Regions from separate parts of the Kribbella sp. NPDC050241 genome, predicted to be linked through region 2. Evidence: riboswitches for the same ligand, from Rfam matches in the RefSeq annotation. Region 2 holds a riboswitch; the other holds the start of a gene.
The links. A riboswitch is a leader RNA that binds a small molecule or an ion and turns the genes downstream of it on or off. The one in region 2 is predicted to bind S-adenosylmethionine.
Positions count from the first base shown of each region.

Region 1 (6,526 bases), on a different contig from region 2:
GGTTGACGTCCCACGCACCAGTCACCTGCGCCGCGAAGAACGAGTGGTACCGGCGGACGAAGTAGCCGTCGTAGTGGGTGAACGAGTCCCAGAGGACATGCGTCAGGGCGCCGATCACCGCCGACACGACGGTCCAGAGCAGGACAGCCGTCGAGGGCACGCGCCAGGAGGGGGTGGGCAGGCGAGCAGCCAGACCGGACGGAGCCAGGGCGAGCAGCGGCCGCTTCACCACAACCTGGAAGGCCAGGAGCAGGATCAAAGCCAGGAGCGGGTCCAGCCAGAGGCCTGACGACAGCTTGTGCGTGAGGGTCAGCGTGAAGTTGCCGTTGATTCCTTGCGTGGCGAAGCTGTAGATCGGGTCGAGGTACAAGAGGTCGGGCGCCACCGCACCTGCCACCAGGGCCGACACCACCAGAGGACGTCGGACCAGGGGCAAGATGGCTGCGGGATGCGCGAGGGTGAACGGCACGTCCCGCAGCCTAGGTTCCGACTCAGGACACTAAGAAGACCAGAGGTCAGAAGGTGGGCCAGCTTCCAGCCAGCGGCTGCTGGCCGACGCCGGGTGCCTTCCAGTCGCAGACACCGTTGGGGAATGCCTGCCGCAGCGACTCCCACTGAGCTGGAGTGAACGGCACCTTGTAGTCCGACGGAGTCAGCGGGTGGAGCCGGCACTTGATGATGTCGTTGGCAACGGATGCCCCGGCCACCTGCCGCGGCGCCGGCCACACCGGATACAAGGTGTTGCACCGGGTCGTGCCGATGCCGTTGACCTGCGTCTCGACAATCTTCTCGCCCTGCGGGCTCCAGCAGGCTTCCGCCAATGACGTCGGCTTGTTGCGCAGCAACCGCGCGTGCGGCGAGCCGGGCCGGGTGTCAGCGTCCGTGGCGTCCATCCAGTGGTCCAGCGCCGTCAGTGCGTCGGCCAGCACCGGGTTCGTCGTACTGAATCCACCCGGAGCGTCGCCGGCCTGCACCAGCATCACCTGGTTGGCCGCATCACCGTTGGCCTTGCGCAGCCGCTCCCGCAGCGAGAACGAGTGGAAGATCAGGTGGATGTCGCCGTTGGGCAACTCGTCCCAGTACTGCCGATAGTCGATGATCGGCGTACTCGCCAGTCCCCCGCCACCGTTGATCAGTTGCCCAGTCCGGTACGCCGTACTGATCGCCGCCGGATCCGCAACAGTCCGGGCGGGGACGAAGTTCGCGTCCGTGTCGAAGCCGCCGACCGCCCGGTTCAGGTCGAGGAACTGGTCCGCGGTGATCTTGCCGGAGTTCAGCGCGTCCAGGCCGTACTGGATGCCGACGTTGTCCAGCGGACGTCGCGCCGCGCCGGTGGCCGGATCCTTGCTCCAGACGTTCACCTGGTGGTCGTAGACGTCACAGCGCGCTCCGCCGGGGTTCGTCACCGGGTCGTACCGCTGCTCCACCGGAAGTTGCCCAGGGCAATAGACCCGTGGATCGATGCGGCGCCCGGCGCCGGCCAGGTTGGCGATCGTGCCGACCTTGCCGAAGCCCGCTGCGGCCCGCTTCTGCTCGTCGGTCCAGCCGGTCGCGGACTGGAAGTAGTGGTCCAGGAGCAGCGCGTCCGTGATCGTGTGCAGCGTCGCGAACCCGACCTCGGGGAACACGCAGGACGCGACGATGCCATCCAGCAGCCCCGGGTAGTCGTCGGCGATCTGGAACACCTGGTACGACCCACCCGAGCAGCCCCAGCCGACGGTCTGCCGCGGTACGCCGATGGTCTCGGCGATGTGCTCCCGCGTCATCGACATCGTCTCGGCCGCCAGCACCCCGTTGCAGTTGACACCGAACACGTTCAGGCTCGACGACGCGACGGCGTACCCGCGACCGAGCATCAGGTCGTCGTTGATGCCGCCGGTGCCGCTGCCCTGCTGGTACCAGCCGCCCGGGCAGCCGCCGCCGAAGGTGTAGACGAGCCGGCCGTTCCAGCCGGTCGGCGCGTGCCGCACGTCCGGCTCGCCTGCCGCCGGGTCGTGAAGTACGGCGTACTCGTAGATGGACCGGTTGATCACGCCGGTCTCGACGCGGACGATGTACGGCACGGTCCGGCCGTCCGAGGTGGTCGTGGTCGCGAGGTCCGCGGGCCGATCCGAGGGCAGCACCTTCAGCGAGCGGTCGATCGTGGACCGGTACAGATAGTCGACCCGGGTCGGCACCGAGCAGTTCGCATCCGTCGGCGGTCCGAGCTTGACCTTCGCGAGCGTGGTGAAGTCGGCGGTCCCACAGATGTACGGCGTCTCGTGCGGACCAGCGAGCATCGGACCGGTGCGCGGGTGGTTCGTGACCACCAGCCGTTCGCGGTCGGCCGTGATCGTGTTGCGGCCGTCCACGAGCCCGTCGACCAGGCCGGTCAGGTGATCACCGGTCCGGGCGAAGGAATCGGTGACATCGCGCCCGTCCAGCCGGACGGTGAGGCGGTCGAGGTGTGGGCCGTAGACCCCGACCAGCACGTTGCCGTCGCTGACCATGTCCGGTCGTGGCGACGAGAGCACCTCCAGCCGGACACCCGCGGCGTGCGCGGGCACCGCGAGCAGGCTGGAGAGTACAGCGATCAGGAGCAGAACGAGGGCGGTCGGTCGCTTCATGCGACGAGTCGATCACAGCGCGATGCAGACCGGAAGGGTCAAGGCAATCGATTTCCAGATTCGAGTGGACCACTAGGCGCCGGTGGTGCCGTCCAGTTGCTCACGGACGAGGTCGGCGTGACCGCAGTGCCGCGCGTACTCCCCGACGAGATGGATGTAGATCATCCGCAGCGTCGACTCGGTACCGCCGAAGGTGAAGCGATCGTCGAGCGACCGCGTGGCGGCCGCGTCGTCGGACAGCTTCCACTCCGCGATCAGACCGTCGTACGCCGTCTGTGCCTCGGCCGGATCGATCAGTTCGAAGTCGGCGTCCTTGCCCAGCTCGGGCGCGAACAGCGGCTCGGCCGGCGACTCGTCGGCGAAGTGGATGCGGAACCAGATGCGCTCGACCTTGGTCAGGTGCCGGATCAGTCCGAGCAGCGAGAGGTTCGACGGCGGCGACGGCCGCTCGGCCAATTGCTCCGCTGTCAGACCGGCGCACTTGAACAGCAGCGTGGTGCGGTAGAAGTTCAGATACCCCTGCAGTAGCTCGCGTTCCGGCGCGGTCAGCGAGCCATCGGGCCGGCCTACGTCAGGCGCTGTCCATTCCATGGTCATGGCGCCTATCCAACACCAGCCTCCAGGTAGCGCAGCCCCTGCTTCATCCATTCGCGCGGATTGGTGTCGAGCCGCTCCGCCCAGGCCGGTTCGGTCTCGCCGCGCAGCCAGGCGTACCGCGCGAGTGCGTACCCGTACATGGCCTCGGTCAGGTAGCCGAGCTTGGAGGTCCGGTAGTGGGTATGGGTCCGGTAGAACTCGAAGGACGCGTTCGCGCTGAAGATCCCGAAGCCGACGAAGACCGTGAACAGGTCGGTCAGCGGCTCGCCGTCGCGCCGGTCCAGATCGATCCGGTCCTCGCCGAGAAGCCGCTCGTGGCCGAGCTCGTGGACCATGGTCGCGACCAGAGCCACCGGCCGCTGCGCCTGCTTCATGTCCACCGTCACCACGGTGACGCCGTCGCGCTGACGCCAGTGCGCTGCCGCACCGGACGACTCGGAGTTCAGCCCCAGATTCGCGACCAGCTCGTCGGGCTCATCCGGCTCGAGGTCCAGCCGGACTCGGTCCGCCGGCACCTCCACGTGATCGCACAACGTCCGGAACACCGCCCGTACGTCGTCCTCCGAACCGCTGTACCCGGCCGGGAACCACGACTCCTCGGGAACCACCACCGGCCGGCGCAGGAGCTCGTCACCGAACTCGGCGACGAACCAGTCGAGGTTCTCCTCGATCCAGAGTTGCTCCACGCTGCGGACCGGACAGCTCGCCTTCTTCCACCACATCCCCACCACCTCCCGCCCGGTCGGACGCAACAGCCGCGCGAAAGGTTGCGGTCCGGACCGTGTCTCAACATGCGTGCGGCTATCTCACATCGCGAGATCAGGGCTGGCGTAGATCGTGGCCCGTTCGTTACCGTTCTCGGCAGGTCATGAGTGCCAGCGTCAAGCCCCGGCTTGCTGGCCGGCAACCCTCCTCCGCGGTGGGGTGCCCCGGGTGAAGACCGGGCCGTGCGGATACCCCGTTCGGCAAGCGCGGACTTCCTGGGAGCAGCACCATGTCGATCCTCTCCATCCTCGAGCCTGCCAGCACGGCGACCCCGCGGCCGACCGTCGCCCGGCTCGCCACCGGCAGCGTCCCGGCCACCGTCGGCTCGGACCTCCTGGTCCCGCTGGCCGACGGCCGGGTGACGGACTACGCGAACTTCGACCACGGGGCCAGCGCGCCGTGTCTGGAGTCGGTCCGCGCCAGTGTCGAGGCCGCACTACCGTCGTACGCGTCGGTGCATCGCGGCAACGGCTACGCCTCCCGCATCACCACCCAGTGGTACGAGCGGGCCCGCGCCGAGGTGCATGCCTTCGTCGGCGCCCGTGCGGACGACCAGGTGATCTTCACCCGCCAGACCACCGACGCACTCAACCTGCTGGCGCACGTCGTGCCTGCCGACGCGACAGTGATCGTCTTCGAGTCCGAGCACCACGCCGCGCTCCTCCCCTGGCCGGCCGAGCGGACCGTCCGCCTCGCCGCGCCGAACTCCCCCACCGAGGCCGTGACGGACGTCGCGGACGCGCTCCGGGCCGCGCCCGAAGGCCCGCGGCTGGTCGTGGTCACGGGTGCATCGAACGTCACCGGTGAGATCTTCCCAATCGCCGAGATCGCCGCAGTCGCCAAGGCCCACGGAGCCAGGGTCTGCCTGGACGCCGCCCAGCTCGCGCCGCACCGCGCCGTTGACATCGAGAAGCTGGACGTCGACTGGGTCGCGCTGTCCGGCCACAAGCTCTACGCCCCGTATGGCGCCGGTACGCTCATCGGCCGCGCGGACTGGTTCGACGCCGCCGACCCCTACCTGTACGGCGGCGGCGCCACGACCGCAGTCACCGGCGACACCGTGGTCTGGGCTACCGGCCCGGCACGCCATGAGGGCGGCTCCCCCAACGTCATCGGCGCGATCGCACTCGCCTCCGCGTGTGCGGCGATCACCAAGCACCGCGACGCGATCGAGCAGCACGAGCGCAGTCTGCTCGCCCGTCTCCGCACCGGTCTCGCCCAGCTCTCCGACGTCACGACGTACTCGATCTTCGCTGAGGACGCGGACCGCGTCGGCACTGTCTGTTTCACGATCGCCGGGCTGAGCTCGACGCTCGTGTCGGCGGCGCTCAGTGCGGAGTACGGCATCGGTGTTCGCGACGGCAAGTTCTGTGCCCACCCCCTCGTCGGGCACCTGCTCGCCGGCTCCCCCGACCACGGCACCGCCGTCCGAGCGAGCCTCGGCCTCGGTACGACGCGTGAGCACGTGGACCGCCTCGTCAACGCCGTACGGACGCTCGCCACGAGCGGACCGCGGACGGAGTACGAGGACACCGCCCACGGCTGTCAGCCCGTTGAAGACCCGCGCGACCTCCAGGCACCGCGGATCTGGTGAAGACGACCCGCCTCCTACTGCTCAGGAGTTACCAGACCTACGTGGTGAGCAGCGAACGCCAGTAGGTCCGCCCATTCCGACGCGACCATTGCAGCGGGCTTGCCGAAGCCGTGGCCGGTGTTGACCTCGATGCGAGTCAAGATCGGTGCGGCCGAGGACTGGGCATGCTGCAGCGTCGCGATGAACTTGTGACTGTGCAACGGCACGACGCGATCGTCGTGGTCACCGGTGACCACGAGCGTCGCCGGGTACGCCGTCCCGTCCCGCAGACTGTGGAGCGGCGAGTAGGCCAGCAGGTCCTCGAACTGCGACGCGTCGTCCGGATGCCCGAAGTCGGAGGCCCAGGCGGCTCCCACGGTGAACAGGTGGAAGCGCACCATGTCCATGACACCCACGCCCGGCAGGGCGACCGCGAAGAGGTCGGGGCGTTGCGCCATCACCGCAGCGACGAGCAGACCGCCGTTGCTGCGGCCGTGGATGGCCAGCTGCTCCGGAGTGGTCACGCGGGTGTCGCGCAGGTGCTCGGCCACGGCGATGAAGTCGTCGAACACGTTCTGCTTGTTCTTCAGCCGCCCGGCGTCGTGCCAGTCGCTGCCGTACTCACCACCACCGCGCAGGTTGGCGATCACCAGCACTCCGCCGGCCGCGAGCCACGCCGGCCAACCCGGCCGGTAGTCGGCCAGGACCGGGATGCGGAAACCGCCGTACCCCCACATGAGAGTCGGGCGCGGCTGTGAGAAGTCCAGGTCGGAGCGAGTGATCAGGAAGTACGGCACGTCGCGGCCCGTCGCGATCCGGCGAGTCACCGTGACCGACGGCGGAGTGAAGCCACCTCCGCCACGGACCAGCTCCGGCAACGCACGCACAGAGCCCGACTCGGCCGACACGACGTACGACAATGTGGGATCCGTGGTGGTCGACAGGCCGACGAAGATCTCGTCGTACTCCGGCGACGCGTTGAGAC
Region 1 is NZ_JBITJE010000001.1:517,750-524,275, reverse strand. Features, by position in the region: gene ACIBG5_RS02340 (DUF4184 family protein) at 1-469, opposite strand, end outside; gene ACIBG5_RS02335 (DUF6351 family protein) at 516-2,606, opposite strand; gene ACIBG5_RS02330 (DinB family protein) at 2,679-3,203, opposite strand; gene ACIBG5_RS02325 (hypothetical protein) at 3,209-3,925, opposite strand; SAM riboswitch class IV at 4,068-4,181, shown strand; gene ACIBG5_RS02320 (aminotransferase class V-fold PLP-dependent enzyme) at 4,198-5,562, shown strand; gene ACIBG5_RS02315 (prolyl oligopeptidase family protein) at 5,577-6,526, opposite strand, start outside.
Region 1: linked by a shared signal. The riboswitch ahead of ACIBG5_RS02320 (aminotransferase class V-fold PLP-dependent enzyme) and the one ahead of thrC (threonine synthase) in region 2 are both predicted to bind S-adenosylmethionine.

Region 2 (6,526 bases):
GGCCGCCGTCCTTGATCGAGGTCTGCAGGCCGTCGGCGAACCGTACGTCGTCATCGTCGACGTACACGTTCACGAACCGGCGCAGCTCACCCGACTCGTCCAGCACCCGGCCCTTGATCCCGGGGTAGGAGCTGTCCAGCGAGTCGAGCACCTCGACCAGCGTCGCGCCCTCGGCGGACACCTCGGACACGCCCTGGGTGTAGGGCCGCAGGATGGTCGGGACCCGTACGCTCACGCTCACTGCAGGCCTGCCTTCACGAAGGCGTCGTACGACGCGGGGATGGTCACCTTGGGGCCGACCCGGTCGGCCACGGCGTCGAGCGTCTTCAGCCCGTCGCCGGAGTTGATGATCACCGTCTCGGCCTCGGGGTCGAGCTGACCGGTCTCGATCAGCTTCTTCAGCGTCGCGACCGTCACCCCACCCGCGGTCTCGGTGAAGATGCCCTCGGTCCGGGCCAGCAACTGGATGCCCTCGACCACTTCCTCGTCGCTGACGTCCGCGATCGCGCCGCCGGTACGGCGGGCGACGTCCAGCACGTACGGTCCGTCGGCCGGGTTGCCGATCGCCAGCGACTTCGCGATCGTCGACGGCTTCACCGGCTTGACCACGTCGTGGCCGTCGCGGAACGCCTGCGCGACGGGCGAGCAGCCGGTCGCCTGCGCGCCGTACACCTTGTAGTCGGTGGCGTCGACGAGGCCGAGCTTGCCGAGCTCGGTGAAGCCCTTGTCAATCTTGGTCAGCTGCGAACCGGAGGCGACCGGGATGACGATCTGCTGCGGCAGCCGCCAGCCGAGCTGCTCGGCGATCTCGAAGGCCAGCGTCTTGGAACCCTCGGAGTAGTACGGGCGGACGTTGACGTTGACGAACGCCCAGCCCTCCTCCTCGCCGGCGATCTCCGAGGCCAGCTTGTTCACGTCGTCGTAGTTGCCCTCGACGGCGACCAGGGTGCCGCCGTACACGGCGGTGGTGATCACCTTCGGGCGCTCGAGGTCGTGCGGGATGAACACGACCGAGCGGATGCCGGCCCTGGCGGCGGCCGCGGCGACGGCGTTGGCCAGGTTGCCGGTGGAGGGGCAGGCGAAGACCTTCAGGCCGAGCTCGCGGGTGGCGCTCAGGGCGGACGCGACCACGCGGTCCTTGAAGGAGTGCGTCGGGTTGCCCGAGTCGTCCTTGACCCACAGTTTGCGCAGGCCGAGTTCGCGGGCGAGGTTGCCGGCGTCGATCAGCCGGGTGTAGCCCGGCTCGGTGTTCGGGAAGCTGGCCACGTCGACCGGGACGGGCAGCAGCGGTTGGTAGCGCCAGATGTTCTTGGGTCCGGCCTCGATCTGCTCGCGGGTGATGGCCGGATAGTCGTACCCGACCTCGAGTGGACCGAAGCACTCCATACAGGCGTAGAACGGACCGAGCGGCGACTTCGCCCCGCAGGCGCGACAGCTCAGGTGCGTACCGTTGCCGAAGGCACCTTCACGGATCGTGTGGGTGGCGGTCAGGCTCATGAGTGAGGTTCCCCTCTCATCTTCCCCGGGAGCCGGATCTCGGCGCGGGACGGATTTGGCACCGTTCCGCCGCGAGGGCCCCGGACTGGGACCTCAACGGGGAGGGTTGCCGGGACGTCAACGGGCCGTTTCCCTCAGTCCCTCTGGATGAGCTCCCCCGAGATTACCCAATCGGGTCCATATTGTGTCTTCACTTCCCACTATCCGAGACGACCGATCTCAGGCCTAACTCCGCTGTTCCAGAAAGCGCATGACCGGCGTGGCCGCGATGCCATGCAGTACGACGCTCAGAACCACGGTGAAACCGAGCGTCGCCCACAACCACGGCAGATCGGAGCGGAAGTGCGCGCCGACCGCGGCCAGGTAGTAGATCGACGACACCCCACGGACCCCGAAGGCCGCAGTCGCCCAGCGCTCCGACCGGTCCAGCTCCGTGCGCGCGAGCGACAGCCAGGCAACCACTGGGCGCACCACCAGCACGAGCAGTACGCCGATCGCTGCGCCGGCCGGCGTGAGTGGCCTGAGCAGACCGCCGGTGATCGCGACACCGAGGAGCAGCAGCACTCCCCAGGTCAGGATGTGTTCGAGCTCACCGATGAAGTCGTGCAGCTCCTCGTGGAAGTCGTGACGACGCTCGGCCGCCCGGAGCGTGAGCGCCGCGACGAACACTGCGATGAAGCCGTACCCATGCAGGACCTCGGTGAGCCCGTAGACGCCAAGGGTCATCGCCAGCGCCAGCACCGGCTCGCGAGAGTCCGCCAGGCGGAAGCTCCGCGCCGGCGCCGAGAAGGTCATCCTTCCCAGCAACCAGCCCGCCCCGAAGCCGACGGCGACTCCGATGATCGACTTGCCGACCACGTCCCAAGCCAGCCACTCGACCGGCGAGAAGCTCTTGGTGGCGATGAACACGGCGAGGTAGACGAGCGGAGCGGCCAGACCGTCGTTCAGGCCGGCCTCGGAGGTCAGCGCGAACCGTACTTCGTCGTCCTCGTCGAGCTCGGCGTCCTCCCCGGTGGTCGGCCCGCCGACCTGGACGTCGGACGCCAGCACCGGGTCGGTGGGCGCCAGTACGGCGGCGATGAGCAGCGCCGTCGCCGGCGCGAGGCCGAGCAGCCAGCCGACTCCGGTCAGTGCAGCGACCCCTGCGGGCATCGCGACGAACAGCAGTCGCCAGGTAACTCTCCACTGCACCAGGCTGATCGGGCGGTCGATGGCCAGACCGACGCCCATCAGGGCGACGATCACCGTCAGTTCGGCCAGGTGCTTGGTGACCTCGGGTTCGGCAATCGGGCTGAGCTCCCGGTCGCCGACCGCCAGCCCGAGCAGGAGGCCGGCGCCGAGGAACGCGATCGGCGCGGAGACGGCGTACCGGCGGAGGAGACGCGGGAGCACTGCGCCGAGCAGCAGAGCCAGCCCCGCCACCAGGTAGAGCCCGTCCCCGTTGATCGTCATGGTGGCGCTCCAGTGCCCCGGTGACAGCTACCTCAAGCGATGAGTCGCGCCAGGGGTGTGCGTGGGCAGGGACTTGCGCGGGCCGTAGCGGGGGTGGCGGATGCCGGCCAGCTCGAGGAGCCGCTGCACCCGGAACCGGTGGCCGCGGTACGGCTCGATCAGCTCGGCGCACCCGTCGTCGTCGAGTTCCTCGCCGATCAACGCGTACGACACGTCGCGGGACACGTGGTAGTCCGCGAACGAGAACGCGTCGGCGTCACCGTGAGCCCGCTGCCGTACCTCGGCCGCGGTCCACACCCCGACGCCCGGCAGCGACCGCAGTCGCCGCTCGATCTCCGCCGAGTCCGTCAGCTCCAGCGTCCGCTCCAACGCCTTGGCCCGGGTGGCCGCCGTCACCACCACCCGCGAGCGCCGGCCCTCGACCCCGGCCCGCAGCCACTGCCACGACGGGATCTGCCGCCACTCCTCCGGCGACGGCGGGACGATCATCACGCGCCCATCCCGTGTGCTCGGGCCCGGCGCCGGCTCACCGTACTCACGCAGCAGGAGCCGCCAGGCCCGGAACGCCTCCTTGCCGGTGACGACCTGCTCGATCCCCGCAGCCGCCATCGCCTCGAACACCGCCCGCGTCCGCGGCACCCGAACGTGCGGGAACCGCCGAGCCGCATCCACCAGCGCCCCATGCTCCGGCAACGGCTCGAACCCGTCCCAGCTGTCCGCCTCGCCCAGCAACTCCGGCACCCCGTCGAGCACCCAGGCCGCCCCCGGCCCCCACGCCTCCGCCTCGACTTCCCCGGCGTACGGGGTCAGTCGCAGAAGCACCGGCCCATCCGGCGTCCGCGTGGCCCGCCAGACCGTACGACGACCGCTCTCGAAGTAGTACGCAGGGTCGCCAGGCCCCTTCCGCAACCCTCCGATCACCGAATGCGGATCAACCATCCGCCCAGCCCGCCAAACCCGCACCACCGAACTCACCCGCCAAGTCTGACTCACCCCACGGACATCCCTGCATCGCGGTAGAGGGAGGCGTCGTACAGATCGACAGGAAGTGTCAGGCCGCCCGTAGTGCACCTGAGCGCAGGGCGCGTCCTGTGTACGGCGTATCGCAGGTGCACTACCTGTCGAGCGGTACACCGGCGGTCGATGACCAACACCGTTGTCCTGGCCATAACGCTGCCGAGTCCGGGGTCCCGATGTCCTGAGAATTGAGACATCAGGACATCGGCTCGATACTGGCCGCATGGGTGGGTGGCAGTGGGTGAAGGTCGTGGGGAACTTCGTGAATCTGACGACGGTTGCCGGGTTGCTGGTGGGGGCGATCGGGCGGGCTCGGGTCAGTCGGGGGCCGCGGGGGTTGTACTTCGCGAACGGGTACCGGATCAAGTTCCCGGTGGCGGGGGCGTTCACGATCGGGAACGTGGTGCTGAGCAAGCACGAGCGCTCGTACTTCGACGACGAGGCTCTCGTGCGGCACGAGGAGCGGCACTCGTGGCAGTACTTCTGGCTGCTCGGGTTGCCGATGCTGCCGCTGTACGTCGTCGGTGTGATCGTCTCGTTCCTGCTCACCGGCGATCCGGCGTCACGCAACCCGTTCGAGCGGATGGCGAGCCTCAAGGACGGCGGGTACGTCGAGCGGCCGATCCAGCCGATCGGTCAGACCCTGACCCAGGCGTTCAGCGGGCTGCGATCGCGTCCGAAAGGGCCGTGAGGACCGTCACCACGCCGGTCGGATCGTCGACCACGATGTCCGCGGCCTCGATCAGCTCGGTCGCGCCGGACGACCGCGTGGCCAGCAGCACCGCGCGCAGTCCGGCCTTGCGGTGCTCGTCGATCGCCCGGAACGCCGCCAGGTCGCCAAGGTCGTCCCCGGCGTACAGAACCGACTCAGCACCGGTGGACTCGATCAGACCGCGCAGCGCGACGCCCTTGTCGATACCGGGCGGCCGCAGCTCGAGCACCAGGTTGCCCGGCTCCAGCCGCAGCTCAGTGGCGGCGGCCAGCTCGGTCAACGGCGCACGCAGGCGCTCCAGCGCGCCGACCGGATCCGGCAGCCGGCGGGTGTGGACAGCCAGCGAGCTCTCTTTGTCCTCGACGAAGGCGTCCGGCAGACCGGCCTCCTGCAGCAGTCCTGGCAGCCGCGAGCGGGCCACAGCAACACCCTCAGGCACCGGCTCACTGGTCACCCGCCCGGTGGAGGCATCCCACCGCTCCAGACCGTAGTGCCCGAGTACGACGAGACTCCCCAAACCAGCGTGGCCGGTGACACCCGCGAGCTCGGTGGCGACCAGGGCCGGACGACCGGTGACGATTGCGACCTGCTTGACCGACCGGGCCAGCCGGGCCAGTGCGTCCAGGGCGCCGTCGACCGGACGGGCTCGCGCCGGGTCCTCGACCAGCGGCGACAGCACCCCGTCGAAGTCCGACGAGATGACGGCTCCGGCCGGGTCGGCGACGATCGCCTCCCAGCCCTCCCGACCGGCGTCCGTCTGGATGACCGGCGTACTCATCCGGTGTAGTCCGAGGTGAGGATCACGGTGAGGCGGTCCTTCTTCATGTTGTCCAGCGCGCCCTTGGTCCGGCTGACGCCCAGGTCGCGGGCGAGCTGGTTGGCGGCGTCGAGCATGCCCGGCGGGTAGTACACGGTGCTCTCGGCGATCTTGCCGTGCCAGTTGTCGGCACCGGCGACGGTCCAGCCGGCCTGCCGCGCCCGGCCCGCGACCGAGTCGGCCAGGCCCTTGCGCCCGGTGTTGTTGTAGACCTCGACCGCGGGCCGCTCGTCCGGCGGGATGGCCGGCGGCGCGGTGGTCGACTCGCTCGACGGCGGCTGCGTCGGCTCAGGGGTCGGCTCCTGAGTCGGCGCACCGGTGGGCTCGGTCGTGGGAGGTACAGGCGTTTCGGATTCACCGGGCTTCGGCACGCTCGCGACGATCGTCGACGGCCCGGTCGTCGGCTTGGTGCTCGGCTTCGGGCTGGTCGCGCTGGACGGCTGGTCCGCGGTGCTGTCGCCGCCGCGCGTGCCGAACAGCACCAGCAGGCCGGCGACGATCGCAACGACGGCGAGCACGGCGACGAGGGACGAGAGGACCTGGCCCCGTTCGTCCGTCGGGCGGGACATTCTCAGACCTCGATGCCCAGCCGGCGTGCGGAGCGGGCTCGCTGCCGGGCGGCACGCAGGCGGCGCAGCCGTTTCACCAGCAGTGGATCGTGGGCGAGAGCCTCGGGCCGGTCGATCAGTGCGTTCAGGACCTGGTAGTACCGGGTGGCCGACATCTGGAACTGGTCCCGGATCGCCTGCTCCTTCGCACCGGCGTACTTCCACCAGTGCCGCTCGAAGGCGAGGATGGCGCCGTCACGCTCGGAGAGCCCGGCGACAGCCGGCGGCGCAGCCTCGGCAGGACCGGGAGAGCTGGCGTTGGCGCTGTCCATCTGTTTGATGACTCCTGTGCGGTCGGTGATCGTCCGTCCGCGCTCCACTGTACGTGCTGAACAACAGCGATGTCATTCACCGGTGACCGACACGAAGCGTGTCGTTGAGCGGACAGCCAGACGTGGCCAACTCTGGCAGGATCGACGGTGT
Region 2 is NZ_JBITJE010000002.1:999,163-1,005,688, reverse strand. Features, by position in the region: gene ACIBG5_RS12685 (ubiquitin-like small modifier protein 1) at 1-241, opposite strand, end outside; gene thrC (threonine synthase) at 238-1,497, opposite strand; SAM riboswitch class I at 1,511-1,651, opposite strand; gene ACIBG5_RS12675 (cation:proton antiporter) at 1,723-2,949, opposite strand; gene ACIBG5_RS12670 (DNA-3-methyladenine glycosylase family protein) at 2,977-3,924, opposite strand; gene ACIBG5_RS12665 (hypothetical protein) at 4,190-4,657, shown strand; gene otsB (trehalose-phosphatase) at 4,623-5,456, opposite strand; gene ACIBG5_RS12655 (LytR C-terminal domain-containing protein) at 5,453-6,064, opposite strand; gene ACIBG5_RS12650 (DUF3263 domain-containing protein) at 6,067-6,375, opposite strand; gene ACIBG5_RS12645 (amidase) at 6,525-6,526, shown strand, end outside.